Regions from separate parts of the Escherichia sp. MAL-1 genome, predicted to be linked through region 2. Evidence: predicted binding sites of a transcription regulator. Region 2 holds the regulator's gene; each other region holds the start of a gene.

Region 1 (10,218 bases), 560 kb from region 2:
TTCCAATGAGCGTGGGGCGTCAGTGGGGCATGGGCTTCCTTTTGCAAAGCAATGATAAACAGCCTTCATTCTTGTGGGAGCGTTACAAGGCGTTTTTCCCAACCGCAGAGGCAAAATTGCGAGCGATGAAGCCAGATGAGTTTGCGCAAATCCAGCAGGCGGTAATTACCCAGATGCTGCAGGCACCGCAAACGCTCGGCGAAGAAGCATCGAAGTTAAGTAAAGATTTCGATCGCGGCAATATGCGCTTCGATTCGCGTGATAAAATCGTGGCCCAGATAAAACTGCTGACGCCGCAAAAACTTGCTGATTTCTTCCATCAGGCGGTGGTCGAGCCGCAAGGCATGGCTATTCTGTCGCAGATTTCCGGCAGCCAGAACGGGAAAGCCGAATATGTACACCCTGAAGGCTGGAAAGTGTGGGAGAACGTCAGCGCGTTGCAGCAAACAATGCCCCTGATGAGTGAAAAGAATGAGTGATGTCGCCGAGACACTAGATCCTTTGCGCTTGCCCTTACAGGGTGAGCGCCTGATTGAAGCCTCTGCCGGCACAGGCAAAACCTTTACGATTGCGGCGCTCTATTTGCGCCTGTTACTTGGACTAGGCGGTTCCGCCGCCTTTCCCCGCCCGCTGACCGTTGAAGAACTGCTGGTGGTCACCTTTACCGAGGCTGCCACGGCAGAATTGCGTGGTCGTATCCGTAGCAATATCCACGAGTTGCGCATCGCCTGTCTGCGTGAAACCACCGACAATCCACTGTACGAACGCCTGCTGGAAGAGATCGACGATAAAGCGCAAGCCGCGCAGTGGTTGTTGTTAGCCGAACGGCAGATGGATGAAGCGGCAGTCTTTACTATTCACGGTTTTTGCCAGCGCATGCTCAACCTGAATGCCTTTGAATCCGGTATGCTGTTTGAGCAGCAGCTGATTGAAGATGAGTCTCTGCTACGCTACCAGGCCTGCGCCGATTTCTGGCGTCGCCACTGCTACCCGCTGCCGCGTGAAATAGCCCAGGTCGTCTTTGAAACCTGGAAAGGGCCGCAGGCGTTGCTGCGCGATATTAATCGTTATCTGCAAGGCGAAGCGCCGGTTATCAAAGCACCGCCGCCCGATGATGAAACGCTGGCTTCCCGCCACGCGCAAATTGTGGCGCGTATTGATACGGTAAAACAGCAGTGGCGCGACGCAGTGGGTGAACTGGATGCGCTGATCGAATCTTCTGGTATTGATCGACGCAAGTTTAACCGTAGCAATCAGGCTAAATGGATCGACAAGATCAGCGCCTGGGCAGAAGAAGAGACCAACAGTTATCAGTTGCCAGAGTCGCTGGAAAAATTCTCCCAGCGTTTCTTAGAAGATCGCACGAAAGCCGGGGGGGAAACCCCGCGACATCCACTGTTTGAGGCGATCGATCAACTGCTTGCAGAACCATTGTCGATCCGCGATCTGGTGATCACCCGCGCATTGGCTGAGATCCGCGAAACAGTAGCGCGTGAAAAACGCCGCCGTGGCGAATTGGGTTTTGATGACATGTTAAGTCGGCTCGATTCCGCGCTGCGTAGCGAAAGCGGTGAGGTGTTGGCAGCGGCGATCCGTACGCGATTCCCGGTGGCAATGATCGATGAATTTCAGGATACCGACCCCCAGCAGTACCGAATTTTTCGCCGTATCTGGCACCATCAGCCGGAAACCGCATTGTTGCTGATTGGCGACCCGAAGCAGGCCATATATGCATTCCGGGGTGCGGATATCTTCACTTATATGAAGGCGCGTAGCGAAGTTCACGCCCACTACACTTTAGACACCAACTGGCGTTCCGCACCAGGAATGGTGAACAGCGTGAATAAGCTTTTCAGCCAGACTGATGACGCGTTCATGTTTCGCGAAATACCGTTTATTCCAGTGAAATCAGCCGGGAAAAATCAGGCGTTACGTTTTGTATTTAAAGGTGAAACACAGCCTGCGATGAAAATGTGGCTGATGGAAGGCGAAAGCTGCGGCGTTGGCGATTATCAAAGTACCATGGCGCAGGTATGTGCTGCGCAAATCCGCGACTGGCTACAAGCCGGACAGCGGGGCGAAGCGTTGCTGATGAACGGCGACGACGCGCGTCCGGTGCGTGCTTCGGACATCAGTGTGCTGGTGCGCAGCCGCCAGGAGGCCGCCCAGGTGCGCGATGCCTTAACGTTGCTGGAAATCCCTTCCGTTTACCTTTCGAACCGCGACAGTGTTTTTGAAACTCTGGAAGCGCAGGAAATGCTTTGGTTGTTGCAGGCGGTGATGACGCCCGAACGTGAGAACACCCTGCGTAGTGCGCTGGCAACGTCAATGATGGGGCTGAACGCGCTGGATATCGAAACGCTGAACAATGACGAACATGCGTGGGATGTGGTAGTCGAAGAGTTCGATGGTTATCGGCAAATCTGGCGCAAACGTGGCGTTATGCCGATGCTGCGGGCGCTGATGTCGGCGCGTAACATTGCTGAAAACTTGCTGGCAACGGCAGGCGGTGAGCGGCGTCTTACCGATATCTTGCATATCAGCGAACTGCTACAAGAAGCCGGAACGCAGCTGGAAAGTGAACATGCGCTGGTACGCTGGTTATCGCAACATATCCTCGAGCCAGACAGTAATGCCTCCAGCCAACAAATGCGTCTCGAAAGTGATAAACATCTGGTGCAGATTGTCACGATCCACAAATCGAAAGGGCTGGAATATCCATTGGTCTGGCTGCCGTTTATCACCAATTTCCGCGTCCAGGAGCAGGCGTTTTATCACGATCGCCACTCGTTTGAGGCAGTTCTGGATCTTAATGCTGCGCCAGAAAGCGTCGACCTCGCGGAGGCCGAACGTCTGGCGGAAGATCTGCGTTTGCTTTACGTGGCGCTGACACGTTCGGTTTGGCATTGCAGTCTCGGCGTTGCACCGCTGGTGCGCCGTCGTGGCGATAAAAAAGGTGACACCGACGTCCACCAAAGTGCGCTCGGGCGTTTGCTGCAAAAAGGGGAACCGCAAGATGCGGCAGGGCTTCGCACCTGTATTGAAGCGTTATGCGATGATGATATTGCCTGGCAAACGGCACAAACTGGTGATAACCAACCCTGGCAGGTTAATGATGTTTCTACAGCAGAGCTGAATGCGAAGACGTTACAACGATTGCCCGGCGATAACTGGCGCGTCACCAGCTACTCTGGTTTGCAACAGCGTGGTCACGGTATCGCCCAGGATTTGATGCCTCGGCTGGATGTCGATGCTGCAGGCGTTGCCAGCGTCGTTGAAGAACCGACGTTAACACCACATCAGTTTCCGCGCGGTGCGTCACCGGGGACGTTCTTGCACAGTTTGTTTGAAGACCTGGATTTTACCCAGCCGGTTGACCCGAACTGGGTGCGGGAAAAACTGGAACTCGGCGGCTTTGAATCGCAGTGGGAACCGGTATTGACCGAGTGGATCACGGCTGTCCTCCAGGCACCTCTCAATGAAACCGGCGTAAGCCTGAGTCAACTTTCCGCCCGCAATAAACAGGTGGAGATGGAGTTTTATCTGCCGATTAGTGAACCGCTTATCGCCAGTCAGCTTGATACGTTAATCCGCCAGTTTGACCCGCTATCCGCAGGCTGCCCGCCGCTGGAGTTCATGCAGGTACGTGGCATGTTAAAAGGCTTTATCGACCTGGTGTTCCGCCACGAAGGGCGTTATTACCTGCTCGACTATAAATCCAACTGGTTGGGTGAAGACAGTTCGGCTTACACCCAACAGGCTATGGCAGCGGCAATGCAGGCACACCGCTATGATCTGCAATATCAGCTTTATACCCTGGCGCTGCATCGTTATCTGCGCCATCGCATTGCTGATTACGACTATGAGCACCACTTTGGCGGCGTTATTTATCTGTTCCTGCGTGGCGTTGATAAAGAACATCCGCAACAGGGGATTTACACAACCCGACCCAACGCCGGGTTGATTGCCCTGATGGATGAGATGTTTGCCGGTATGACCCTGGAGGAGGCGTAATGAAATTGCAAAAGCAATTACTGGAAGCTGTGGAGCACAAACAGCTACGCCCGCTGGATGTGCAATTTGCCCTGACCGTGGCGGGAGATGAACATCCTGCCGTCACCCTCGCGGCGGCACTGTTAAGTCATGATGCCGGAGAGGGACACGTTTGTTTGCCGCTTTCACGACTGGAAAATAACGAGGCGTCGCATCCGCTGTTGGCGACCTGTGTCAGTGAAATCGGTGAGCTACAAAATTGGGAAGAATGCTTGCTGGCTTCTCAAGCGGTCAGCAGGGGAGATGAACCCACGCCGATGATCCTCTGTGGCGATCGTCTTTATTTGAATCGCATGTGGTGTAACGAGCGCACAGTGGCACGCTTTTTCAACGAAGTGAATCATGCCATTGAGGTTGATGAAGCTCTACTGGCGCAAACCCTGGACAAACTTTTTCCAGTAAGCGATGAAATTAACTGGCAAAAAGTTGCGGCGGCAGTGGCGCTGACGCGGCGGATCTCGGTGATTTCCGGCGGCCCTGGCACCGGTAAAACGACCACCGTAGCGAAGTTGCTGGCAGCGTTAATTCAAATGGCCGACGGCGAACGCTGCCGTATCCGTCTGGCTGCACCAACGGGTAAAGCTGCCGCGCGCTTAACCGAATCTCTCGGCAAGGCTTTGCGACAGTTACCGCTGACCGATGAACAAAAGAAACGCATTCCGGAAGATGCCAGCACTTTGCACCGATTGCTGGGCGCGCAGCCGGGTAGCCAGCGTTTACGTCATCATGCCGGTAACCCGCTGCATCTTGATGTGCTGGTGGTAGATGAAGCGTCAATGATCGATCTGCCTATGATGTCGAGACTGATCGACGCCTTGCCCGATCATGCGCGAGTGATCTTTCTCGGCGATCGTGATCAACTGGCCTCGGTTGAGGCTGGGGCTGTGCTGGGCGATATCTGCGCTTATGCCAACGCGGGCTTTACCGCCGAGCGTGCCAGGCAGCTAAGCCGCCTGACGGGGACTCACGTTCCGGCAGGAACCGGCACAGAAGCGGCATCTTTGCGCGACAGTCTCTGCCTGCTGCAAAAAAGCTATCGTTTCGGCAGCGATTCTGGCATTGGTCAGTTAGCTGCGGCGATCAACCGTGGTGATAAAACGGCAGTGAAAACCGTTTTTCAGCAGGATTTTACTGATATCGAAAAACGGCTTTTACAGAGCGGCGAAGATTATATTGCGATGCTTGAGGAAGCTCTTGCGGGTTACGGACGTTATCTGGATCTGCTGCAAGCGCGTGCCGAGCCGGATTTAATCATTCAGGCGTTCAATGAGTACCAGCTTTTGTGCGCCCTGCGGGAAGGGCCGTTTGGCGTGGCTGGACTGAATGAGCGAATTGAGCAGTTTATGCAACAGAAGCGCAAAATTCATCGTCATCCGCACTCTCGTTGGTACGAAGGTCGACCGGTGATGATTGCCCGTAATGACAGCGCGCTTGGGTTGTTTAATGGCGATATCGGTATTGCGCTGGATCGCGGGCAGGGGACGCGCGTCTGGTTTGCGATGCCGGACGGCAATATTAAGTCTGTGCAACCGAGTCGCTTGCCAGAGCACGAAACTACGTGGGCGATGACGGTACATAAATCGCAGGGATCGGAGTTCGACCATGCGGCGTTGATTTTGCCGAGCCAACGCACGCCGGTAGTAACGCGAGAGCTGGTTTATACCGCGGTGACCCGCGCGCGTCGCCGTCTGTCGCTGTATGCCGATGAGCGCATATTAAGTGCGGCAATCGCCACTCGTACTGAGCGGCGCAGTGGTCTGGCGGCGTTGTTTAGTTCACGGGAATAAACGTAATTGCCGGATGCGACGTACGAGTGTTACGCATGTCGCATCCGACGATTTTCATCGCTTACCCTAAATCCGCCATCAACACTTTGGATTTACGCTGGTAGTTGTACAACTGCTTTTTGCTCTCGGGCAGTAAATCAATATCCACTGGGGTAAATCCACGTTCCTGGAACCAGTGAATACTGCGCGTGGTCAGCACAAACAATTTGCTTAAGCCGCTCTGCTTCGCCTGAGCGGCAATGCGTTCCAGCAGAACTTCACCCCTTGATGAACTGCGGTAATCCGGGTGAACTGCCACACAGGCCATTTCCCCAATCTTCTCTTCCGGGAACGGATAGAGCGCGGCGCAGGCAATAGTCGTGTTATCGCGCTGAATAATGGTGAATTTGTCGATTTCCATCTCCAGCTGCTCGCGAGAACGGCGTACCAGAATACCTTGCTGCTCCAGTGGGCGAATCAACTCCAGAATACCGCCAATATCGTTGATTGTTGCGCGACGAATCTGCTCGGCGCTTTCCATCACAATCTGCGTACCGATACCGTCGCGTGAGAACAACTCTTGCAACAGCGCGCCATCTTCCTGATAACTGATTAAATGACAGCGACGCACGCCGCTGCGGCAGGCTTTCACTGCGCCACGCAAAAAGCGCACCGTACCGGAGTTGTAATCGCCTTTCTCTTCCTGGGCTTCTACCCGCGCTTGCGCTTCGTTAGGGAAAAGTTCGGAGACAATATCACCGTCGTCATTAGTGACGCCCTGGGAAGAGCAAAAACCAATCATCTTTTCAGCTTTCAGTTTGATGGCCAGTTGAGTGGCAATCTCTTCCGAGGTCAGGTTAAAGCTCTCGCCAGTGACTGAAACAGCGACCGGCCCCATTAGCACTATTGCACCGCTGTCCAGTTGACGATGGATCGCGTCTTCATCAATCCGCCGGATACGCCCGCTATGGCAGTAATCCACGCCGTCATCGACGCCCAGCGGCTGGGCAATAATAAAATTGCCACTGACGACGTTGATATGCGCGCCCTGCAGCGGCGTGTTATTGAGACTCATCGACAGGCGAGCAGTAATATCCAGTTGCAATGTTCCCGCAGCCTGCTTCACCAGTTCCAGTGTTTTGGCGTCGGTCACACGTATATTCTTGTGATACAGCGGTTCGTGGTGATGCGCAGCCAGATTTGCGTCGATCTGCGGACGTGCGCCATAGACCACCACCAGACGGATGCCGAGGCTGTGCAACAACCCGATATCATTAACGATACTGGAGAAATTCTCATGCTCAATGGCTTCACCGCCGAGCATGATGACAAACGTTTTTCCCCGGTGGGTATTGATATAGGGAACCGAATGGCGGAATCCCTCGACCAACTCGGTTTTACGTTCCTTTACCACGGCACACCTCTTTGCATGATTATTCGAAATTAGTGTATTTTTATTCTGTTTTTTCGCAGGGTGCAAGTGTAAATTTTATGCGAGAGCGACTTTTTTATCAGTAATGCCGTGAATATAAAAAGAATGTTTACCGTTTATTAGATGACAGATTATGCGTCTTTCGCTAAAGTTTCCGGTCAAATTAGTCGTTTACTTGTTACACAGCTTAGATTTCTTTTGCTCGGGAGAGGCATGTCAGGATCCAACACTGCAATCAGCCGTCGTCGTTTACTGCAAGGCGCGGGTGCCATGTGGCTATTGAGCGTAAGTCAGGTCAGTCTGGCTGCGGTCAGCCAGGTCGTGGCGGTGCGCGTCTGGCCTGCGTCCAGCTACACCCGCGTGACGGTGGAATCAAATCGTCAGCTGAAATATAAGCAGTTCGCGTTGAGTAACCCTGAACGCGTGGTGGTGGATATCGAAGATGTAAACCTGAACTCGGTACTCAAGGGGATGGCGGCACAAATTCGTGCAGACGACCCGTTCATCAAGTCGGCGCGCGTCGGGCAATTTGACCCGCAAACCGTACGGATGGTTTTTGAATTAAAGCAAAACGTAAAACCGCAGCTGTTTGCCCTTGCGCCGGTCGCCGGGTTTAAAGAGCGTCTGGTGATGGACCTCTATCCGGCCAATGCACAGGATATGCAGGACCCGCTGCTGGCGCTGCTGGAGGATTACAACAAAGGCGACCTCGAAAAGCAGGTGCCGCCAGCGCAAAGTGGTCCACAACCGGGTAAAGCAGGGCGCGATCGTCCGATTGTCATTATGCTTGACCCTGGCCACGGTGGCGAAGACTCCGGTGCGGTGGGGAAATACAAAACGCGCGAAAAAGATGTGGTATTGCAAATAGCTCGCCGTTTGCGCTCTCTGATCGAGAAAGAGGGCAATATGAAGGTGTACATGACGCGCAATGAAGACATCTTCATTCCATTGCAAGTGCGCGTAGCAAAAGCCCAGAAACAGCGTGCTGACCTGTTTGTCTCTATCCATGCCGACGCCTTTACCAGTCGTCAGCCGAGCGGTTCCTCTGTGTTTGCGCTCTCAACCAAAGGTGCAACCAGTACTGCGGCAAAATATCTGGCACAAACCCAGAACGCCTCGGACTTGATTGGTGGCGTGAGCAAAAGCGGTGACCGCTATGTCGACCACACCATGTTCGATATGGTACAGTCGCTGACCATTGCCGACAGCCTGAAGTTTGGTAAAGCGGTACTGAATAAGCTCGGTAAAATCAACAAGCTGCATAAAAATCAAGTTGAACAGGCCGGGTTTGCCGTACTAAAGGCACCAGATATTCCCTCCATTCTGGTCGAAACGGCGTTTATCAGTAACGTTGAGGAAGAGCGTAAACTGAAAACGGCGACTTTCCAGCAGGAAGTTGCGGAGTCTATTCTTGCGGGGATTAAAGCGTATTTTGCCGATGGGGCGACGCTGGCGAGAAGGGGATGATAAAAAGGCGCTGAATGGCGCTTTTTTATGGGAGACCAGAAACAAAAAAACACCCGTTAGGGTGTTCAATAATTGGTTGCGGGGGCCGGATTTGAACCGACGACCTTCGGGTTATGAGCCCGACGAGCTACCAGGCTGCTCCACCCCGCGTCACCGTACTGCTTTTACTTCATCAAATTTGATTGGTTGCGGGGGCCGGATTTGAACCGACGACCTTCGGGTTATGAGCCCGACGAGCTACCAGGCTGCTCCACCCCGCGTCACCGTACTGCTTTACTTCATCAAATTTTAATTGGTTGCGGGGGCCGGATTTGAACCGACGACCTTCGGGTTATGAGCCCGACGAGCTACCAGGCTGCTCCACCCCGCGTCCGTGGATGCGCACTATACTCCGCTCGCGTTTTCATGCAACCTTTTTTTTACCCCGATCACGGATTTGGCATGATTTTGAACAAAAACAAATCACTAAAGCCTATTTTTTGTGCAAAATTTGCGTCAGGGAGAGGCTGCTCATTTCATTAAACGCGGCGGTTTGTTATCTTCGTTGCGCCTTATTTTTTAACCTGAAGAAGAGAACAATGAAAGGACGTTGGGTAAAGTACCTTCTTATGGGCACGGTTGTGGCAATGCTTGCCGCCTGCTCTTCCAAACCAACCGATCGCGGACAGCAATATAAAGACGGGAAATTTACCCAGCCTTTCTCTCTGGTGAACCAGCCAGATGCCGTTGGCGCGCCGATTAACGCCGGTGATTTTGCCGAGCAAATTAACCATATCCGTAATTCGTCACCGCGTCTGTATGGCAACCAGAGTAATGTTTATAACGCGGTGCAAGAGTGGCTGCGCGCAGGCGGTGATACCCGCAATATGCGCCAGTTCGGCATTGATGCCTGGCAGATGGAAGGTGCCGACAACTATGGTAACGTGCAGTTTACAGGCTATTACACGCCGGTAATTCAGGCGCGCCATACCCGCCAGGGCGAGTTCCAGTATCCTATTTACCGTATGCCGCCAAAACGTGGTCGTCTGCCGTCTCGTGCGGAGATCTACGCGGGGGCATTGAGTGATAAATATATTCTCGCTTACAGTAACTCCCTGATGGATAACTTCATTATGGATGTGCAGGGTAGTGGGTATATCGACTTTGGTGATGGCAGTCCGCTTAACTTTTTCAGCTATGCAGGGAAAAACGGTCATGCCTATCGCAGCATCGGTAAGGTGTTGATCGACCGTGGCGAAGTGAAAAAAGAAGATATGTCGATGCAGGCGATTCGTCACTGGGGCGAAACACACAGTGAAGCGGAGGTTCGCGAGCTGCTGGAACAGAACCCGTCTTTCGTTTTCTTTAAACCGCAATCTTTTGCACCGGTGAAAGGGGCAAGTGCGGTGCCGCTGGTTGGTCGCGCGTCAGTTGCCTCTGATCGTTCCATTATTCCGCCAGGTACTACCTTGCTGGCAGAAGTGCCGTTGCTGGATAATAACGGCAAATTTAATGGTCAGT
Region 2 (10,218 bases):
GGCGTGAGAGCGCAATATAGTCGTGCTGACTGCGGGCATCGACGCACAAGGTAGTAAAAGAGACCGCCAGTGTCTGGTTCTCGACGCCCATTGTCGCCAATGGCCGATGGTTGATTTCTAACGTCGGTGAATTTTCTCGTTTCACCCCCGCCAGCGCCAACCATAGTTCATCCATTTGCGCCCGGGTTTCACCGTTGAGTGGCGAAAGCCACAGATGCGCCTGAGTGAGTGTACGCAGTCGATAATCAACACCAGCGTCCACGTTCATTACATCACAATGCTGTTTAATGGCATCGATTGCAGGCAGAAAACGCGAACGTTGCAGGCCATTTCGATAAAGTTCGTCCGGCGGAATATTTGACGTCGCTACCAGGGTAATACCGCGGGCGAACAGGGCTTTCATCAGACCGCCAAGTAGCATGGCATCGGTAATATCAGAAACAAAAAATTCGTCAAAACAGAGCACGTCAGTTTCTGCTTTAAAGCGATCGGCAATAATTTCCAGCGGGTCGCTTTGGCCTTGTAATTCGGTCAGCTCTTCGTGCACCCGCAGCATAAAACGGTGAAAGTGCAGGCGCTGTTTCCGCTCTCCCGGCAGGCTTTGATAGAAAAGGTCCATCAGCCAGGTTTTCCCGCGTCCTACACCGCCCCACATATATAAGCCACGCACTGGCGTATGCTTTGTGTCTTCGCGTTTACCCCACAGCTTACCGACCCGCGCCATTAGCCCACTCGTCCTGGGGGCTGGTGGCCTGCTATTGATGAGTTCTTGATAAATAATTTCCAGGCGGCTGACGGCCTCTTTTTGAACGTCGTCGGGTTGATGGCTGCCTTCATTGAGCGCCTTCAGGTATTGCGATGTTGGGGTAACGCTTTGCATGATCTTATTGTTATTCCTTGAATAATCGGTGCGCCGTTGTTCACGGTTGACGAAAAAAAGGCCGTTCTACACTACGCGATATGCAGTCGGGATTCCACTTCTGTGGAATTAACGGTTATAGTGGCATAATCAGCCGCAGGCATGGAGCCTGAAGCCAACACCCTACGGAAACAAAAGACAACGGGAGATGTTCATGACCTGGGAATATGCGCTAATTGGGTTAGTCGTCGGCATCATTATTGGTGCTGTGGCCATGCGTTTTGGTAATCGTAAACTACGCCAGCAACAGGCGTTGCAGTACGAACTGGAAAAGAATAAAGCTGAACTGGACGAGTATCGCGAAGAGCTGGTTAGCCACTTTGCCCGCAGCGCGGAATTACTGGATACCATGGCGCACGACTATCGCCAGCTGTATCAGCACATGGCAAAAAGCTCCAGCAGCCTGCTGCCGGAACTGTCTGCTGAAGCAAACCCGTTCCGTAATCGTCTGGCAGAGTCTGAAGCCAGCAACGATCAGGCACCGGTGCAGATGCCTCGCGACTATTCTGAAGGCGCATCCGGCCTGCTGCGTACTGGCGCGAAGCGCGACTAATTTATTTTTCGGGCGCAGCCATTGCGCCCTCCTCTTCTCTCCCTCCCCGACTATCATTTAATCTGGTGTCTCATTGTTAGCCGTCTGAAAATTCAATAACATCAAACTGTTTTGAATCTCTTTTCTTATCATTCAGGTACGAGAGCAGGAATAATGAAAAAACAAACCCAGCTGTTGAGTGCATTAGCGTTAAGTGTCGGGTTAACTCTCTCGGCGTCATTTCAGGCCGTCGCGTCGATTCCAGGCCAGGTTGCCGATCAGGCCCCTCTCCCCAGTCTGGCTCCAATGCTGGAAAAAGTGCTTCCGGCAGTGGTGAGCGTACGGGTGGAAGGAACGGCCAGTCAGGGACAGAAAATCCCGGAAGAATTCAAAAAGTTTTTTGGTGATGATTTACCGGATCAACCTGCACAACCCTTCGAAGGTTTAGGCTCCGGTGTCATCATCAACGCCAGTAAAGGCTATGTGCTGACCAACAACCATGTGATTAATCAGGCACAGAAAATCAGTATTCAGCTCAATGATGGGCGCGAGTTTGATGCAAAACTGATTGGTAGCGATGACCAGAGCGATATCGCCCTGTTACAAATTCAAAACCCGAGCAAATTAACGCAAATCGCTATTGCCGACTCCGATAAATTGCGCGTCGGTGATTTTGCCGTAGCGGTCGGTAACCCATTTGGCCTTGGGCAAACCGCCACCTCTGGCATTGTTTCCGCATTAGGCCGCAGCGGGTTGAATCTTGAAGGTCTGGAAAACTTTATCCAGACAGATGCTTCCATTAACCGCGGTAACTCCGGCGGTGCACTATTAAACCTTAACGGTGAGTTAATTGGCATCAACACTGCAATCCTTGCGCCTGGCGGCGGGAGCGTCGGGATTGGATTTGCCATCCCCAGTAATATGGCGCGAACACTGGCGCAGCAGCTTATCGACTTTGGTGAAATCAAACGCGGTTTGTTAGGCATCAAAGGCACCGAGATGAGTGCCGATATCGCCAAAGCCTTCAACCTTGACGTGCAGCGTGGCGCGTTTGTCAGCGAAGTGTTGCAAGGTTCTGGCTCGGCAAAAGCGGGCGTCAAAGCGGGCGATATTATTACCAGCCTCAACGGCAAACCGCTGAATAGCTTTGCTGAGTTGCGCTCTCGTATCGCGACCACCGAGCCGGGCACAAAAGTGAAACTTGGCCTGCTGCGTAACGGCAAACCACTGGAAGTAGAAGTGACGCTCGATACCAGCACCTCTTCGTCGGCCAGCGCTGAAATGATCACGCCAGCGCTGGAAGGTGCAACGTTGAGCGATGGTCAGCTAAAAGATGGCGGCAAAGGTATTAAAATCGATGAAGTTGTCAAAGGAAGCCCAGCTGCTCAGGCTGGCTTGCAAAAAGACGATGTGATCATTGGCGTCAACCGCGATCGGGTGAACTCGATTGCTGAAATGCGTAAAGTGCTGGCGGCAAAACCGGCCATCATCGCCCTGCAAATTGTACGCGGCAATGAAAGCATCTATCTGCTGATGCGTTAATGTCGTAAACCGGGCATCAGGCTTACGTGTGATGTCCGGTTAACTCGTGGTATGCTGCTGCCGTTCCCTTTTTTAATGACGCCTCCATCATGTTTGTGAAGCTCTTACGTTCCGTTGCGATTGGATTAATTGTCGGCGCTATTCTGCTGGTTGCCATGCCTTCGCTGCGCAGCCTTAACCCGCTTTCCACTCCGCAATTTGACAGTACCGATGAGACGCCTGCCAGCTATAATCTGGCGGTTCGCCGCGCCGCGCCAGCGGTGGTTAACGTTTACAACCGTGGTTTGAACACCAACTCTCACAACCAGCTTGAGATCCGCACCCTGGGATCCGGTGTAATCATGGATCAACGCGGTTATATCATCACCAATAAACACGTCATCAACGACGCCGATCAGATCATCGTCGCCTTACAGGATGGACGTGTATTTGAAGCATTGCTGGTGGGATCTGACTCTCTAACCGATCTGGCGGTACTTAAAATTAATGCCACTGGCGGTTTACCTACCATTCCAATTAATGCACGTCGCGTACCGCACATTGGCGACGTAGTACTGGCGATCGGTAACCCGTACAACCTCGGGCAGACCATTACCCAGGGGATTATTAGTGCCACGGGTCGAATCGGTCTGAACCCGACCGGGCGGCAAAACTTCCTACAAACCGATGCTTCCATTAACCACGGTAACTCTGGCGGCGCGCTGGTGAACTCGCTGGGAGAACTGATGGGCATTAACACGCTGTCGTTTGATAAGAGTAACGATGGCGAAACGCCGGAAGGTATCGGCTTTGCGATTCCTTTCCAGTTAGCAACCAAAATTATGGATAAGCTGATCCGCGATGGTCGCGTGATCCGCGGCTACATTGGTATCGGCGGACGCGAGATCGCACCACTGCACGCGCAGAGCGGTGGTATAGATCAACTGCAAGGGATCGTGGTTAATGAAGTGTCACCTGACGGCCCAGCGGCGAATGCGGGTATTCAGGTCAACGATCTGATTATTTCGGTGGATAACAAACCGGCCATCTCTGCTCTGGAGACGATGGATCAGGTGGCGGAAATTCGCCCTGGTTCGGTGATCCCGGTTGTAGTGATGCGTGATGATAAGCAGTTAACGCTGCAGGTCACCATTCAGGAATATCCGGCAACCAATTAAGTCGAGTGCTCAAAACAAAAACCGGAGTCTGTGCTCCGGTTTTTTATTATTCGCTAATCAATTACTTATTAACGAACTCTTCGCCCAGGGCGATATCTTTCTTGAGCGTATCCAGCATACCTTCCAGCGCGTTCTGTTCAAATGCGCTCAGGGTACCGATAGATTTACGCTCTTCTACACCGTTTTTACCCAGCAGCAGCGGTTGAGAGAAGAAACGGGCGTACTGACCGTCGCCTTCAACGTAGGCACATTCGACAACGCCTTGTTCGCCCTGCAGTGCACGAACCAGAGACAGACCAAAACGTGCAGCTGCCTGGCCCATAGACAGGGTTGCAGACCCGCCACCGGCTTTCGCTTCAACCACCTCAGTACCCGCGTTCTGGATACGTTTGGTCAGATCAGCCACTTCCTGCTCGGTAAAACTAACGCCAGGAACCTGTGACAGCAGCGGCAGAATGGTAACACCAGAGTGACCGCCAATAACCGGCACTTCAACTTCGCCTGGCTGTTTGCCTTTCAGTTCCGCAACAAAGGTGTTGGAACGAATGATATCCAGCGTGGTAACGCCGAACAGTTTGTTTTTGTCATAAACACCGGCTTTTTTCAGCACTTCAGCAGCAATCGCAACTGTGGTGTTAACCGGGTTAGTGATAATACCAATGCACGCTTTCGGGCAGGTTTTCGCAACTTGCTGTACCAGGTTTTTCACGATGCCGGCGTTAACGTTAAACAGGTCGGAACGATCCATACCCGGTTTACGCGCTACACCTGCAGAGATAAGAACGACATCTGCGCCTTCCAGCGCCGGAGTCGCATCTTCACCAGAAAAACCTTTGATTTTCACAGCAGTAGGGATATGGCTCAGATCGACAGCCACACCGGGAGTCACTGGAGCGATATCATACAGAGAGAGTTCTGAACCTGAAGGCAGTTGGGTTTTTAACAGTAGTGCAAGCGCCTGGCCAATACCGCCAGCAGCGCCGAGGACTGCGACTTTCATCCTAAACTCCTTATTATATTGATAAACTAAGATATGTTGCTCCGCTGCCGCGACCTTAATCCACAAAATTGCCGTTTACAATGACCACATCTCAAGAATGTGTAGTCACGCAAGTTTAGCGTTTATGCATTTAATTGCCGTAATCAGGAACCTAACTTACGTAATTAACAGTCGCTTATGCATTAGCGCAACATTCCAACAGGTGGTGACAATATACCCTACCGTTCAGCCAAAACAACATCAATTTGATAACAATTAATTTACTTTTAAGCAGAATTTGCATGCCGTGACGCAGGCATGTTTCTCAATAACGAAATTTGATAAAATCCCGCTCTTTCATAACATTATTTCAGCCTTCTTCAGGGCTGACTGTTTGCATAAAAATTCATCTGTATGCACAATAATGTTGTATCAACCACCATATCGGGTGACTTATGCGAAGCTCGGCTAAGCAAGAAGAACTAGTTAAAGCATTTAAAGCATTACTTAAAGAAGAGAAATTTAGCTCCCAGGGCGAAATCGTCGCCGCGTTGCAGGAGCAAGGCTTTGACAATATTAATCAGTCTAAAGTCTCGCGGATGTTGACCAAGTTTGGTGCTGTACGTACACGCAATGCCAAAATGGAAATGGTTTACTGCCTGCCAGCTGAACTGGGTGTACCAACCACCTCCAGTCCATTGAAAAATCTGGTGCTGGATATCGACTACAACGATGCAGTTGTCGTGATTCATACCAGCCCTGGCGCGGCGCAGTTAATTGCTCGCCTGCTGGACTCACTGGGCAAAGCAGAAGGTATTCTGGGCACCATCGCTGGCGATGACACCATCTTTACCACCCCTGCTAACGGTTTCACCGTCAAAGACCTGTATGAAGCGATTTTAGAGCTGTTCGACCAGGAGCTTTAATCTCTGCCCCGTCGCTTCTGGCGGCGGGGAAAATGTTGCTTATCCCTCTCAACCCCCTGCTTTCCCCTGCGATTAATTTAACGAATAGTGCGTTTTACTGCGACATGTCATTCACACAATGAATACATAAGGTAAAAAAAGCACATTATGCAAAATTCATTATCTAATTGAAAAAACTAGAATTAACGATAAATAACCGTATTTTTAATTCTTTTTTGTTATTAAAATTCACATTTTTAACACTTAGTATCAACTGAAACAGTTAGCGCGGTATTAATTAGCTCAATAATTAGTGTATACTTGATTTTGTGATATGGGTCACGAAACAAAGGCCCAGCTAAAAGATTATGTCGAGGTAAAAATCATGAAAATCAAAACCACTGTTGCTGCATTAAGCGTACTTTCTGTTCTCTCTTTCGGTGCATTCGCTGCCGACTCCATTGATGCTGCACAAGCACAAAATCGTGAAGCAATCGGGACCGTATCCGTAAGTGGTGTGGCGTCTTCGCCAATGGATATGCGTGAAATGCTGAACAAAAAAGCGGAAGAGAAAGGCGCAACGGCCTACCAGATTACTGAAGCTCGTAGCGGTGACACCTGGCACGCTACGGCTGAACTGTACAAATAAACCCTCATCGTCTTGTCCGACGATATTGCCCCCGGTTCGGGGGCTTTTTTTTGCGCTAATGACGAACATTAAAACGCAAATGCCCTTCCAGCTCTTCCTCTGCCTCATCAAACAGCAATATTAACGCGCCAAAACGGCGACGCATTTTCTCTCCCAGATGAACAAATTCAATCTCAAGTGGTAGCGGCAGGACATCGTTCATTAACACATCCCATAGTGAGTCGAGATCGCGTACCTTATCTTTCGCCAGACCAAAGGTTTGGCTAAAGTCACGATAAAAATCCTCCTGACTCTCAATCTCATCAAAATCAAAGGTATAAATATTCATCTGTTGCCACCGTCACGTTTCGCGGCGAGTTCTGCCGTGCATCGCTAAGTATAGCCATGAAAAAACCGACGCTTTTGGCGTCGGTTTTGACTTAACTATCGGTCAACGCATGTTGATACTTATGGAGCATCCCCGCCAGCCGATGAACCGGTTCCGTCACCTGCGGTGGAGCTTGCCAGATGCGTAGCTTTTCCTGGTAGATTTCCAGTTCTTCCAGCAACTGACCAAAGTACCGACGACGTTTATCATCGCTACGGGCAGATATCACATGGTCTGCTGTGCGGCGCATTTGTCGGTGAAACGCCGATAAATCCTCGTTAACCGGGATCGGCGCATCACGCAGGCGCTGGTGGGCGATAATCATCGTCAGCGCCAGGCGAAATTTCGGCAAATCCCCTGGGAACTTATTCATCAGCAAAAACAGCTGCTGATAAAGTGCCGGGAGGTGGTTCTCTTTACGACGTGCCACATTGGTAGTCATCGCGGAAACAGCGGCAGAAACAAACTGATTAAGCAGTACACGTCCAGTCCTGTCGCGCGATTTATCCCGCACCAGCAAAATAACGGTGAACGCGAGCACACAGCCGACGATTTGCCCTAATGCGCTGTCGAGAAACTGACTGAAATGGAAAGTCATCGGGTTATCCAGCACGATAATATTTATGGTGCTGGCCAGTGCCCCCATCGAGCCCAGTCGCCGTTTCTGTACTTCTATACCGAGGAAGAATCCCAGCACTGCCAGGCTAATACACAGCAGCAACATGCTCTGTTGGGTATTAGGGATAATCACCAAAAAGTAGAGCAGCCCTAACGGCAGCGCGGCCAGCGTCCCGTAGATAAAGTCGATCGCCACCATGCGTGGATTCGGCAAACGCATTGCCAGTGACGTCACGACCGCAATCATCACCATTGCACCACTACCGGAAGTCCAGCCCGTCCACAGCCAGAAAAGCGTTCCCAGAATGCAGGAAAGTGTGGTTCGCCAGAAGTTAACCATTGCATGATGACGTTCGGCTGACTCTACTTTTACTTCCGGTTCGCCTTGCAGGATCTCTTCTTCGGTGGCGTTGATTTTTGTGTTACTGATAACGCCGCGCTTGAGAAGCTGATAACGCGTTGCCGCCGCGACCCAGCTATAAATGGTGACAGGCGTTTCCCGTTCCCCGGTCCAGGCGATAACTCTCCGCAGGCGTTTGAGCTGCTTGTGGACGTCCTGCGCGGTTTCTACCGGCGTGTCAAAAAATTCGCGGAAAGTATCAGTGATCAATTCCGGGCGCGTATTCTGAATAAGATAAGTTTCGCAGGATTGGGTAATCAGCGTCAGCGATAGCGTATTGATCGCTTTTAAACGTCGATTGGCCCGCGCCCAGCGGGAAGATTCCATATTCAGGTTGCTGCGCATACCTTGTAGCGCCGTGGTGCGTCGAACCAGGTCGCCCCAGGCTTTATCGACAACTTCACCATCGCCATGCTTGATACAGAGTTGCATTAATTGATATTGCGCGACCAGCAAACTTTCCAGCTCTCGATCCACTTCTTGTTTGATCGATCGCGGAGAAAAGAGCAAATCCGCCATAATGGCACACACAATACCGATAACGATCTCGCTACAACGTTCAACGGCAAACTGCGGCGTAAGCAATGGTTCCGGCTGAATGGTGATCACAATGATCAGCGCGGTATAACCGGCCAGCCCCCACGCATACGAGTTTTCTATTCGTACCAGCGAGGATATCCAGGTACAAAAACCGGCCCAGATACAGCACACCAGAATCATCAATAATGGTGCGCGGATCATCGCAATGATGATCACCAGTCCGGCAATACAGCCAATAAATGTGCCGATGATGCGCAAAAAGCCACGATAGCGTATCGCGCCAGAGTACGGTTCACCTCCCGCAGCAAAGGCCGGACCGGCAGCAACAATCGCCGCTGTCAGTACCGCCCAGCGTGGCGTTTCCAGCTGGAAGTGAAAGCCAACAAACAGCGCCAGTACAATGGCGGTCGCCAGTTTTACCGCAAAGCGAATATGTTGATTAGCAATGGAGAAAATACCCATCGTGATTAACCAAACTCACGCAGGCGATGGGCCATTTTACGGAAGAACGAATCCTGGCTTTCGTCGCGATCTTGTTTGCCAGTGACCACCACTGTAGCAGTGGTGCCCGCAGGCCAGATGTTCTCTTGCTGGTTGTCGAGACGAATACGAACCGGAACACGTTGCGCCAAACGCACCCATTCAAGGTTAGAGTCGATGGTCGCCATCCCTTTGTCGTCACGCGTGCTGCTGGCGTTGGTGACCCCTGCGGCAACACTATCAACAGTCCCTTTCAGCACTTTGTTACTGCCAAGCGGCGTGATCTCCGCACGATACCCAGGGCGCACCCCTTCCAGCTTAGTTTCTTCCATATAGGCCAGTACATAGAAAGAGTTCTGTTTCACCAGCGCAACCGCCGTTGATCCACGAGTAATAAACTCACCGGTATAGACGTTGAGGTTGGTCACCCAGCCATCCGCTGGCGCGCGGATCACCGTGCGTTCAAGATCCAGTTTTGCCAGATCGCGGGTCGCCTGCGCTTTCGCTAACTGATGCAGAACCGTTTGTAGTACGTTGTTGGCCTGGTCGATCTCTTCGCGAGACATCGCCTGCACACCGAGACGGTTACGACGTCCGGCCTCCTGGCGTTTCTCCTGTGCCAGTACCTGATAATAAGCAACATCGGCTTGCGCTTCCTCAAGCGCCTTTTGATAGCGCGGCTGGTCGATGGTGAACAGTACCTGTCCTTTTTTCACCAGCTGGTTATCATGAACATTCACCTGGGTAATGAGTCCAGAAACGTCCGGCGCGATCGCAACGACGTCAGCGCTAAAGCGCGCGTCACGCGTCCACGGGGATTCGGTGTAATAGACCCAGGCATTAAAAATTGCGATGAAGGCCAGAATGACTAATACGACCGTGATGGCCGTACGGGAGAATTTTCTTATTAGTGTTTTCACTTCAACCTCAAACGAACAGTCGCGATATCAAATAAAACAAGCAGCAATAGAGTGCGGTGTTGAACAACGCCGGATGCCAGACAAAGTCGTAGATACCTGTTGGCACAAGTACCCGGCGCACCAGCCAGAAAATCGCCAGTGATAAAAGCAATTCGAAAAATATCGGTGGGAAGGACAGCCCAAACACCACGATAACGGGAAACAGACTCA
Region 3 (10,218 bases), 1.2 Mb from region 2:
TGTACTTTCCGAGCGAATTCTCCTTATTGGTTGCGGCAAAGAACGTGAGCTGGATGAGCGTCAGTACAAGCAGGTTATTCAGAAAACCATTAATACGCTGAATGATACTGGCTCAATGGAAGCGGTCTGCTTTCTGACTGAACTGCACGTTAAAGGCCGTAACAACTACTGGAAAGTGCGTCAGGCTGTCGAGACGGCAAAAGAGACGCTCTACAGTTTCGATCAGTTGAAAACGAACAAGAGCGAACCGCGTCGTCCGCTGCGTAAAATGGTGTTCAACGTGCCGACCCGCCGTGAACTGACCAGCGGTGAGCGCGCGATCCAGCACGGTCTGGCGATTGCCGCCGGGATTAAAGCAGCAAAAGATCTCGGCAATATGCCGCCGAATATCTGTAACGCCGCTTACCTCGCTTCACAAGCGCGCCAGCTGGCTGACAGCTACAGCAAGAATGTTATCACCCGCGTTATCGGCGAACAGCAGATGAAAGAGCTGGGAATGCACTCTTATCTGGCGGTCGGTCAGGGTTCGCAGAACGAATCGCTGATGTCGGTCATTGAGTACAAAGGCAACGCGTCGGAAGATGCACGCCCAATCGTACTGGTGGGTAAAGGTTTAACCTTCGACTCCGGCGGTATCTCCATCAAGCCTTCAGAAGGCATGGATGAAATGAAGTACGATATGTGCGGTGCGGCAGCGGTTTACGGCGTGATGCGCATGGTCGCAGAGCTGCAACTGCCGATTAACGTTATCGGCGTGCTGGCTGGCTGCGAAAACATGCCTGGCGGGCGTGCCTATCGTCCGGGCGATGTGTTAACCACCATGTCCGGTCAAACCGTTGAAGTGCTGAACACCGACGCCGAAGGCCGTCTGGTACTGTGCGACGTGTTAACTTACGTTGAGCGGTTTGAGCCGGAAGCGGTGATTGACGTGGCGACGCTGACCGGTGCCTGCGTGATCGCGCTGGGTCATCACATTACCGGCCTGATGGCGAACCATAACCCACTGGCCCATGAACTGATTGCCGCGTCTGAACAATCCGGTGACCGTGCATGGCGCTTACCGCTGGGTGACGAGTATCAGGAACAACTGGAGTCCAATTTTGCCGATATGGCGAACATTGGCGGTCGTCCTGGTGGGGCGATTACCGCAGGTTGCTTCCTGTCACGCTTTACCCGTAAGTACAACTGGGCGCACCTGGATATCGCCGGTACCGCCTGGCGTTCTGGTAAAGCAAAAGGCGCAACCGGCCGTCCGGTAGCGTTGCTGGCACAGTTCCTGTTAAACCGCGCTGGGTTTAACGGCGAAGAGTAATTGCGTCAGGCAAGGCTGTTATTGCCGGATGCGGCGTGAACGCCTTATCCGACCTACACAGCACTGAACTCGTAGGCCTGATAAGACGCGCAAGCGTCGCATCAGGCAATGCTGTTATTGTCGGATGCGGCGTGAGCGCCTTATCCGACCTACACACAGCACTGAACTCGTAGGCCTGATAAGACACAACAGCGTCGCATCAGGCGCTGCGGTGTATACCTGATGCGTATTTAAATCCACCACAAGAAGCCCCATTTATGAAAAACGCGACGTTCTACCTTCTGGACAATGACACCACCGTCGATGGCTTAAGCGCCGTTGAGCAGCTGGTGTGTGAAATTGCCGCAGAACGTTGGCGCAGCGGTAAGCGCGTGCTCATCGCCTGTGAAGATGAAAAGCAGGCTTACCGGCTGGATGAAGCCCTGTGGGCGCGTCCGGCAGAAAGCTTTGTTCCGCATAATTTAGCGGGAGAAGGACCGCGCGGCGGTGCGCCGGTGGAGATCGCCTGGCCGCAAAAACGCAGCAGCAGCCCGCGCGATATATTGATTAGTCTGCGAACAAGCTTTGCAGATTTTGCCACCGCTTTCACAGAAGTGGTAGACTTCGTTCCTTATGAAGATTCTCTGAAACAACTGGCGCGCGAACGCTATAAAGCCTACCGCGTGGCTGGTTTCAACCTGAATACGGCAACCTGGAAATAATGGAAAAGACATACAACCCACAAGATATCGAACAGCCGCTTTACGAGCACTGGGAAAAGCAGGGCTACTTTAAGCCTAATGGCGATGAAAGCCAGGAAAGTTTCTGCATCATGATCCCGCCGCCGAACGTCACCGGCAGTTTGCATATGGGTCACGCCTTCCAGCAAACCATCATGGATACCATGATCCGCTATCAGCGCATGCAGGGCAAAAACACCCTGTGGCAGGTCGGTACTGACCACGCCGGGATCGCTACCCAGATGGTCGTTGAGCGCAAGATTGCCGCAGAAGAAGGTAAAACCCGTCACGACTACGGCCGCGAAGCTTTCATCGACAAAATTTGGGAATGGAAAGCGGAATCCGGCGGCACCATTACCCGTCAGATGCGCCGTCTCGGCAACTCCGTCGACTGGGAGCGTGAACGCTTCACGATGGACGAAGGCCTGTCCAATGCGGTGAAAGAAGTTTTCGTTCGTCTGTATAAAGAAGACCTGATTTACCGTGGCAAACGCCTGGTAAACTGGGATCCGAAACTGCGCACCGCTATCTCTGACCTGGAAGTGGAAAACCGCGAATCGAAAGGTTCGATGTGGCACATCCGCTATCCGCTGGCTGACGGCGCGAAAACCGCAGACGGTAAAGATTATCTGGTGGTTGCGACTACCCGTCCGGAAACCCTGTTGGGCGATACCGGCGTGGCCGTTAACCCGGAAGATCCGCGTTACAAAGACCTGATTGGCAAATATGTCATTCTACCGCTGGTTAACCGTCGTATTCCGATCGTTGGCGACGAACACGCCGACATGGAAAAAGGCACCGGCTGCGTGAAAATCACTCCGGCGCACGACTTTAACGACTATGAAGTGGGTAAACGTCACGCGCTGCCGATGATCAACATCCTGACCTTTGACGGCGATATCCGTGAAAGCGCCCAGGTGTTCGATACCAAAGGTAACGAATCTGACGTTTATTCCAGCGAAATCCCGGCAGAGTTCCAGAAACTCGAGCGTTTTGCTGCACGTAAAGCAGTCGTTGCTGCGGTTGACGCACTCGGCCTGCTGGAAGAAATTAAACCGCACGACCTGACCGTTCCTTACGGCGACCGTGGCGGCGTAGTTATCGAACCAATGCTGACCGACCAGTGGTACGTGCGTGCCGATGTACTGGCGAAACCGGCGGTTGAAGCGGTTGAGAACGGCGACATTCAGTTCGTACCGAAGCAGTACGAAAACATGTACTTCTCCTGGATGCGCGATATTCAGGACTGGTGTATCTCTCGTCAGCTGTGGTGGGGTCACCGTATCCCTGCATGGTACGACGAAGCAGGTAACGTTTATGTTGGCCGCAACGAAGAAGAAGTGCGCAAGGAAAATAACCTCGGTGCCGACGTTGCCCTGCGTCAGGACGAAGACGTTCTCGACACCTGGTTCTCTTCTGCACTGTGGACCTTCTCTACCCTTGGCTGGCCGGAAAACACCGACGCCCTGCGTCAGTTCCACCCAACCAGCGTGATGGTATCCGGCTTCGACATCATCTTCTTCTGGATTGCCCGCATGATCATGATGACCATGCACTTCATCAAAGATGAAAATGGCAAACCGCAGGTGCCGTTCCACACTGTTTACATGACCGGTCTGATTCGTGACGACGAAGGCCAGAAGATGTCCAAATCCAAGGGTAACGTTATCGACCCGCTGGATATGGTTGACGGTATTTCGCTGCCAGAACTGCTGGAAAAACGTACCGGCAATATGATGCAGCCGCAGCTGGCGGACAAAATCCGTAAGCGCACCGAGAAACAGTTCCCGAACGGCATTGAGCCGCACGGCACCGATGCCCTGCGCTTCACCCTGGCGGCGCTGGCGTCTACCGGTCGTGACATCAACTGGGATATGAAGCGCCTGGAAGGTTACCGTAACTTCTGTAACAAGCTGTGGAACGCCAGCCGCTTTGTGCTGATGAACACAGAAGGTCAGGATTGCGGCTTCAACGGCGGTGAAATGACGCTGTCGCTGGCGGACCGCTGGATTCTGGCAGAGTTCAACCAGACCATCAAAGCGTACCGCGAAGCGCTGGACAGCTTCCGCTTCGATATCGCCGCAGGCATTCTGTATGAGTTCACCTGGAACCAGTTCTGTGACTGGTATCTGGAGCTGACTAAGCCGGTAATGAACGGTGGCACCGAAGCCGAACTGCGCGGTACTCGCCATACGCTGGTGACCGTGCTGGAAGGTCTGCTGCGCCTCGCGCATCCGATCATTCCGTTCATCACCGAAACCATCTGGCAGCGTGTGAAAGTACTTTGCGGTATCACTGCCGACACCATCATGCTGCAGCCGTTCCCGCAGTACGATGCATCTCAGGTTGATGAAGCCGCACTGGCCGACACAGAGTGGTTGAAGCAGGCGATCGTTGCGGTACGTAACATCCGTGCAGAAATGAACATCGCGCCGGGCAAACTGCTGGAGCTGCTGCTGCGTGGTTGCAGCGCGGATGCAGAACGTCGCGTAAATGAAAACCGTGGCTTCCTGCAAACCCTGGCGCGTCTGGAAAGCATCACCGTGCTGCCTGCCGATGACAAAGGTCCGGTTTCCGTTACGAAGATCATCGACGGCGCAGAGCTGCTGATCCCGATGGCTGGCCTCATCAACAAAGAAGATGAGCTGGCGCGTCTGGCGAAAGAAGTGGCGAAGATCGACGGCGAAATCAGCCGTATCGAGAACAAACTGGCGAACGAAGGCTTTGTAGCGCGCGCACCGGAAGCGGTCATCGCGAAAGAGCGTGAGAAGCTGGAAGGCTATGCAGAAGCGAAAGCGAAGCTGATTGAACAGCAGGCTGTTATCGCCGCGCTGTAATCAAATCACAGCGATGAAAACGAAGGCCGGAGCATACTCCGGCCTTTTTTATCTCTTACAGAAATGGTAAAGAAGGCATAATTCCCCGTGAAATCCTGGCTAAGAAGCCTTTATCTGGTTGTTCTTCTTTATTGATTAAAGGAAGGTCATCCAAATCGCCCAGCAAATACGTATTTTTTGCCTGCCAGTCAATCATCCATATTTTCAGCAGTGGATAAGCCAGACCGCCCGTAATCCCGGATATCACCACCAACGCACACATGCGATAAAGCATACCGTGGTACGTTAAAGTTGAGCGAAAACGAATACGCCCATCATTCAGTGACAGGTTGCTCATAAAATGATTTCGCAACGACACCGTTAAATAACTGGTGCTAACAGCAATCCCAAAATAATAGATTAACTGCGCGATTATCATTTTACGTTGCATTTCCATAAATTGCTGTAAATTCTTAATATCATCACTTGCATACACAGAACTATCATACGCATTTAATATTTGATCGAAGATAATATAACCAGCAACAGCGAGAAAAGGTAATAAAGCTAAAAATGCGAGAATGGCATATTTTATACAATACGTAGTATCTAATTTCACCTTGAAACGATGTATACCGAAACTGGTATTGCTCCAGAGAAAACTCATTACCAGACTATATAAAGTACCATTAAAAATACCAATGGAAACAATACCAACTATTGCCATCAGAACCACAGATATAATAACACTACTTGAACTATTGGCATGTAGCATCTTTGTCGAGATAAAGAAAACAGTCCCCATCCCAATGGCCATTAAAATCGGCAAGAAAAAGGTTACCCACCAGAACCCTTTCAAAGAGCAATTAAAACTAAATCTTACGCCGTTGAGACTGGTCATCAAGGCCTGATAACGCAGTCCTTTTGCTGCCATAAATATAAGCAAAACCAACAGTGACAAAGTCAAAACACAGCCAACAAGCGGCATATCTGCTGACACTGTCATTAAGATTGCGAAATAGAAAAAAACAAAAACAAGACAACTAACAAAAACATTCCCACCGGTAATTCCATAAGAAAATCGTTGTCCGTTAACTTCCATATTAGCATAGAGATAACGCTTACATTTCATTAATGCCCATGGTAAATAGATACCTAGCGTTATAATCGTTAACAACACATTCACCACACAAATAAGAAAATATCTCTCACCTGTGCCATGAAAAACAAACGAATGGGACGGAACATCCATTTCATTAATAACTTGAGCCATAAAAATCCCCTGAATTAAAAAATCCATTGATATAATTTATAGATACAGACAGTAAAATGTTCTGCCACGTTACAATACTCTTATCAGTAATAGGCTGGCAAAAACTTTATTACTTTATAAGTCGCTTGCGCACGTAAGAAGAGAGTGGTATTAAACAAATGTATAATTACTTTATTTTTATTGGGTTAAACTATGAATAACATTGCGCCGCAATCACCTGTAATGCGTCGCCTGACGCAGCAGGATAATCCCGCTATCGCCCGCGTCATTCGTCAGGTATCCGCCGAATACGGTCTTACCGCTGATAAAGGCTACACCGTCGCCGATCCGAACCTTGACGAGTTGTATCAAGTGTATAGTCAGCCTGGCCATGCATATTGGGTGGTTGAGTTCGATGGTGAAGTGGTCGGCGGCGGTGGGATTGCGCCATTAGCAGGTAGTGAATCGGACATTTGCGAACTGCAAAAGATGTATTTTCTTCCGGCTATTCGCGGTAAAGGGCTGGCGAAAAAACTGGCCTTAATGGCGATGGAGCAGGCACGAGAGATGGGCTTCAAACGCTGCTATCTGGAAACGACCGCTTTTTTAAAGGAAGCCATTGCGCTTTATGAGCATTTGGGCTTTGAGCATATCGACTATGCGCTTGGCTGCACGGGCCATGTCGATTGTGAAGTGCGGATGCTACGCGAACTCTAAAAAAATGCCCGCTAGTGTGTGCTATCGGGCATTTTAATTAATTAATTAGTGGCGAACCCCGTCATCGTCTTCATCGACAAAATCTTCATCGTCGCCGTCTTCGCCGTTAGGATCTTCAAAGTAAGTGCCCCAACCGTCGTACTCAACGTCAAATTTCTCCGCCAGCGTCATCAGTTGTTCAACCTGGGCATCGATCAGATCGGCATTCAACGCGCACTCGCTGAGGATGTCGCAGCAAATCACGATATCACCATCTTCAACTTCCAGCTCTTCTGGATCGGTCACTTCATAACCAAGTTTAAACGCTTCAACTGCTGCTTTTTCCAGGGTTTCCAGATCGTCTGCGGAAAGATGGTGTTCGATGGTGTACAGCGCGTCCGGATCGCTGCCATCTTCCAGTAATTCTTCAATAATCAAACGTGTTTCTTCACGCTGTTCTTCCAGTTGTTCCGGGTTTGCCATGGCTCATTCCTCTTAATGTCCTGCCGATACTCTTATTGTCACACACCACTGACATTGCCTCCACCTTTGTGACAAAGATTTATGCTTTAGACTTGCAAATGAATAACTATCCATATAAATTGAATTTTAATTCATTGAGGCGTTAGCCACAGGAGGGATCTATGTCTGGGTTTTATCATAAGCATTTCCTGAAATTACTCGATTTCACGCCAGCTGAACTCAACAGCCTGCTGCAGTTAGCCGCGAAGCTGAAAGCCGATAAGAAAAGTGGTAAAGAAGAAGCCAAACTCACTGGTAAAAACATCGCGCTCATCTTCGAAAAAGACTCGACTCGTACCCGATGCTCTTTCGAAGTTGCCGCATATGACCAGGGTGCTCGCGTTACTTATCTCGGCCCAAGCGGCAGCCAGATTGGTCATAAAGAGTCGATTAAAGACACTGCCCGCGTGCTTGGTCGCATGTATGACGGTATTCAGTATCGCGGCTATGGTCAGGAGATTGTCGAAACACTGGCGGAATACGCTGGCGTGCCAGTATGGAACGGCCTGACCAATGAGTTCCACCCCACCCAGCTGCTGGCGGATCTTCTCACCATGCAAGAGCATTTGCCCGGTAAAACATTCAACGAAATGACGCTGGTCTATGCAGGTGACGCACGTAACAACATGGGAAACTCGATGCTTGAAGCTGCGGCGCTTACCGGTCTGGATTTGCGTCTGGTCGCGCCAAAGGCATGCTGGCCGGAAGCTGCGCTGGTTACGGAATGCCGCGCCCTGGCACAGCAAAATGGCGGGGATATTACGCTGACGGAAGATGTAGCCAAAGGAGTTGAAGGTGCTGACTTTATCTATACCGATGTATGGGTGTCGATGGGTGAAGCAAAAGAGAAATGGGCGGAACGGATTGCATTGCTGCGTGATTATCAGGTGAACAGCAAGATGATGCAGTTGACTGGTAACCCGGAGGTCAAATTCCTCCACTGCCTGCCCGCGTTTCATGACGACCAAACGACGCTTGGTAAGAAAATGGCGGAAGAATTTGGCCTACATGGCGGTATGGAAGTTACTGATGAGGTCTTCGAATCTGCCGCCAGCATTGTTTTTGATCAGGCGGAAAACCGTATGCATACCATCAAAGCGGTGATGGTCGCGACGCTCAGTAAATAATTGATATCGCTATAAAGATGCCGGGAAATACAAAACTATCCCGGCATCACATTATTTTATGTAGTAATAGTTCTATTCTACCACCCAAATTTTTCTATTACTATACGTAAATCTTCCGGAGGATTTAATTTTCCCAACTGTTCATTATTAATATATTCATATATATTGATTTTGCCATTCCGGAGGATTTTCATCATTCTTGTTCTAATTTTTAATTCATTACCCATCTTTTCTTCAAAAATCTTAATGACATAACCCGGATGTTTTTTTACAATTTCATTTGTTTTTTCTTCATTACCATAAACATATCCTAACTCATTAAGATACAGCTGTTCGCCCTCATACTTCTTAAGTAATTGATAGAAGTACCACTTCGCAAAATCAGGTTGCCTCATGAAAAAATCCTTCAAAAAAATATCATTTACTAAAATGCTGACAGGCACTTCATTAAATAGCAACTTAACATCATCAAATAACCTTAGTATTAAGCGTGATTTTTCTTGATTGCTTAAGTTAAAATCATTGACATACGCAACCAACTTATCCCAAATCAATTCCTGTAATTTACGGCTATTTTCATAGGGTTCTTTATCGAGATTAAAAAATAAGGTCTCAGCTATTTTAATTTTAGATTGATCGCAGCTAAAATCTTTAGATTGATCGCGACTAAAATCAATATGATTTATCACAGAGCATGCATACTTTATCTTTTCAGAATCACCAAAATATTGCATGCTTTTATTAAAACACCAATCCAGCATTCTTACATCATTAATATATGGGGATTTTAAAAAAGTCTCCAGAATCGAACCGATAACCGGTGTAAGGTTAACTTTCGCATCATCTAAGGAATCAATAAGAATATGAGACAGGTTAACTTTGATGTCATTAATTTCATTGTCAGTAGCTTTCTTATTATTAATAAGATAATTATTTAAGGCGTTAAGGGCATCTATTTCTTTCAGTGTCCATTTTTCACCAAGTAAGTATGAAATCGATTCATTACACATATAAGGCATTAATAGCAGATGTTCTTTCCTTATTGCTAATAATGCATTGTTCAATGGTTTTTCTAATAAATCCGTAATCGTAGAATCAACTGAGTTTTTACAACTCACCTGCGAGTAATTTAAGTCATGAGGATTATTTAACTCCTGCGGAATATTTAATAGACGAGCTATTTCCTTGTTAGCTTCGCGTTGGTAACACGCCAGAACCTTGTTAGTAATCAGGTGTAATGAACTATCATCTTTTCTTTCAAAAGACTTACCTTCATAACGAAAACTCAAAAAATCAGATTGTGGAAATATAATGGCTGTATGTCCTTGACGAGTCCCCATAGTAGTGGTAGTAGAAAGTGAAATTTCTATAATCACCTTAGATGAATCCGCACGCTCACCTTCAGGATTATTCATAACAAAATTCATTATTTCACTGCCATCATTATTTTTGATATAAGATGAGGACTCAATATGAGCCATCATATTTCTACCCGCTTCGTTGGAGCGTTTGCTAAAATCCACATAACCCAGGGTAAATATTTTTGCCAAAAACTCCAAAAATGCTCTGGGAGAAAGAATATTCCTTCTGCTATCCTGCCCCCCGGCAATACGGGCAAAATCATTCATTCCAACACGCCAGGTATTTAAAACTTCACTTTTTTGTTTAAAATTGTCGGCTAATGTAATGTGTTGAGAATAATTCAAATCTGATATTTTGCTCATGACGGACTCCTTGAGTTAATAAGAACGTCTAAGCATTACAAATTCTACTC

The links. Region 2 encodes ArgR, which controls arginine synthesis, uptake and breakdown. Its sites were predicted from a motif close to ANTGAATAAAAATACANT; they were not measured.
Region 1: the regulator ArgR is predicted to act here: its motif matches at 7,265-7,282, upstream of argA (amino-acid N-acetyltransferase).
Region 3: the regulator ArgR is predicted to act here: its motif matches at 7,397-7,414, upstream of argF (ornithine carbamoyltransferase).

Annotation. Positions count from the first base shown of each region.
Region 1 is NZ_CM129609.1:1,053,527-1,063,744, forward strand. It holds gene ptrA (pitrilysin) at 1-479, shown strand, start outside; gene recB (exodeoxyribonuclease V subunit beta) at 472-4,014, shown strand; gene recD (exodeoxyribonuclease V subunit alpha) at 4,014-5,840, shown strand; gene argA (amino-acid N-acetyltransferase) at 5,902-7,233, opposite strand; gene amiC (N-acetylmuramoyl-L-alanine amidase AmiC) at 7,465-8,718, shown strand; tRNA gene ACU8XX_RS05190 (tRNA-Met) at 8,792-8,868, opposite strand; tRNA gene ACU8XX_RS05195 (tRNA-Met) at 8,902-8,978, opposite strand; tRNA gene ACU8XX_RS05200 (tRNA-Met) at 9,012-9,088, opposite strand; gene mltA (murein transglycosylase A) at 9,297-10,218, shown strand, end outside.
Region 2 is NZ_CM129609.1:496,386-506,603, reverse strand. It holds gene zapE (cell division protein ZapE) at 1-880, opposite strand, end outside; gene zapG (Z-ring associated protein ZapG) at 1,074-1,472, shown strand; gene degQ (serine endoprotease DegQ) at 1,626-2,993, shown strand; gene degS (outer membrane-stress sensor serine endopeptidase DegS) at 3,083-4,150, shown strand; gene mdh (malate dehydrogenase) at 4,212-5,150, opposite strand; gene argR (transcriptional regulator ArgR) at 5,585-6,055, shown strand; gene yhcN (peroxide/acid stress response protein YhcN) at 6,420-6,683, shown strand; gene ACU8XX_RS02430 (barstar family protein) at 6,739-7,011, opposite strand; gene aaeB (p-hydroxybenzoic acid efflux pump subunit AaeB) at 7,103-9,070, opposite strand; gene aaeA (p-hydroxybenzoic acid efflux pump subunit AaeA) at 9,076-10,008, opposite strand; gene aaeX (p-hydroxybenzoic acid efflux pump operon protein AaeX) at 10,016-10,218, opposite strand, start outside.
Region 3 is NZ_CM129609.1:4,277,290-4,287,507, forward strand. It holds gene pepA (leucyl aminopeptidase) at 1-1,312, shown strand, start outside; gene holC (DNA polymerase III subunit chi) at 1,570-2,013, shown strand; gene valS (valine--tRNA ligase) at 2,013-4,868, shown strand; gene ACU8XX_RS21375 (YjgN family protein) at 4,924-6,120, opposite strand; gene ACU8XX_RS21380 (GNAT family N-acetyltransferase) at 6,313-6,816, shown strand; gene rraB (ribonuclease E inhibitor RraB) at 6,862-7,278, opposite strand; gene argF (ornithine carbamoyltransferase) at 7,440-8,444, shown strand; gene ACU8XX_RS21395 (hypothetical protein) at 8,522-10,168, opposite strand.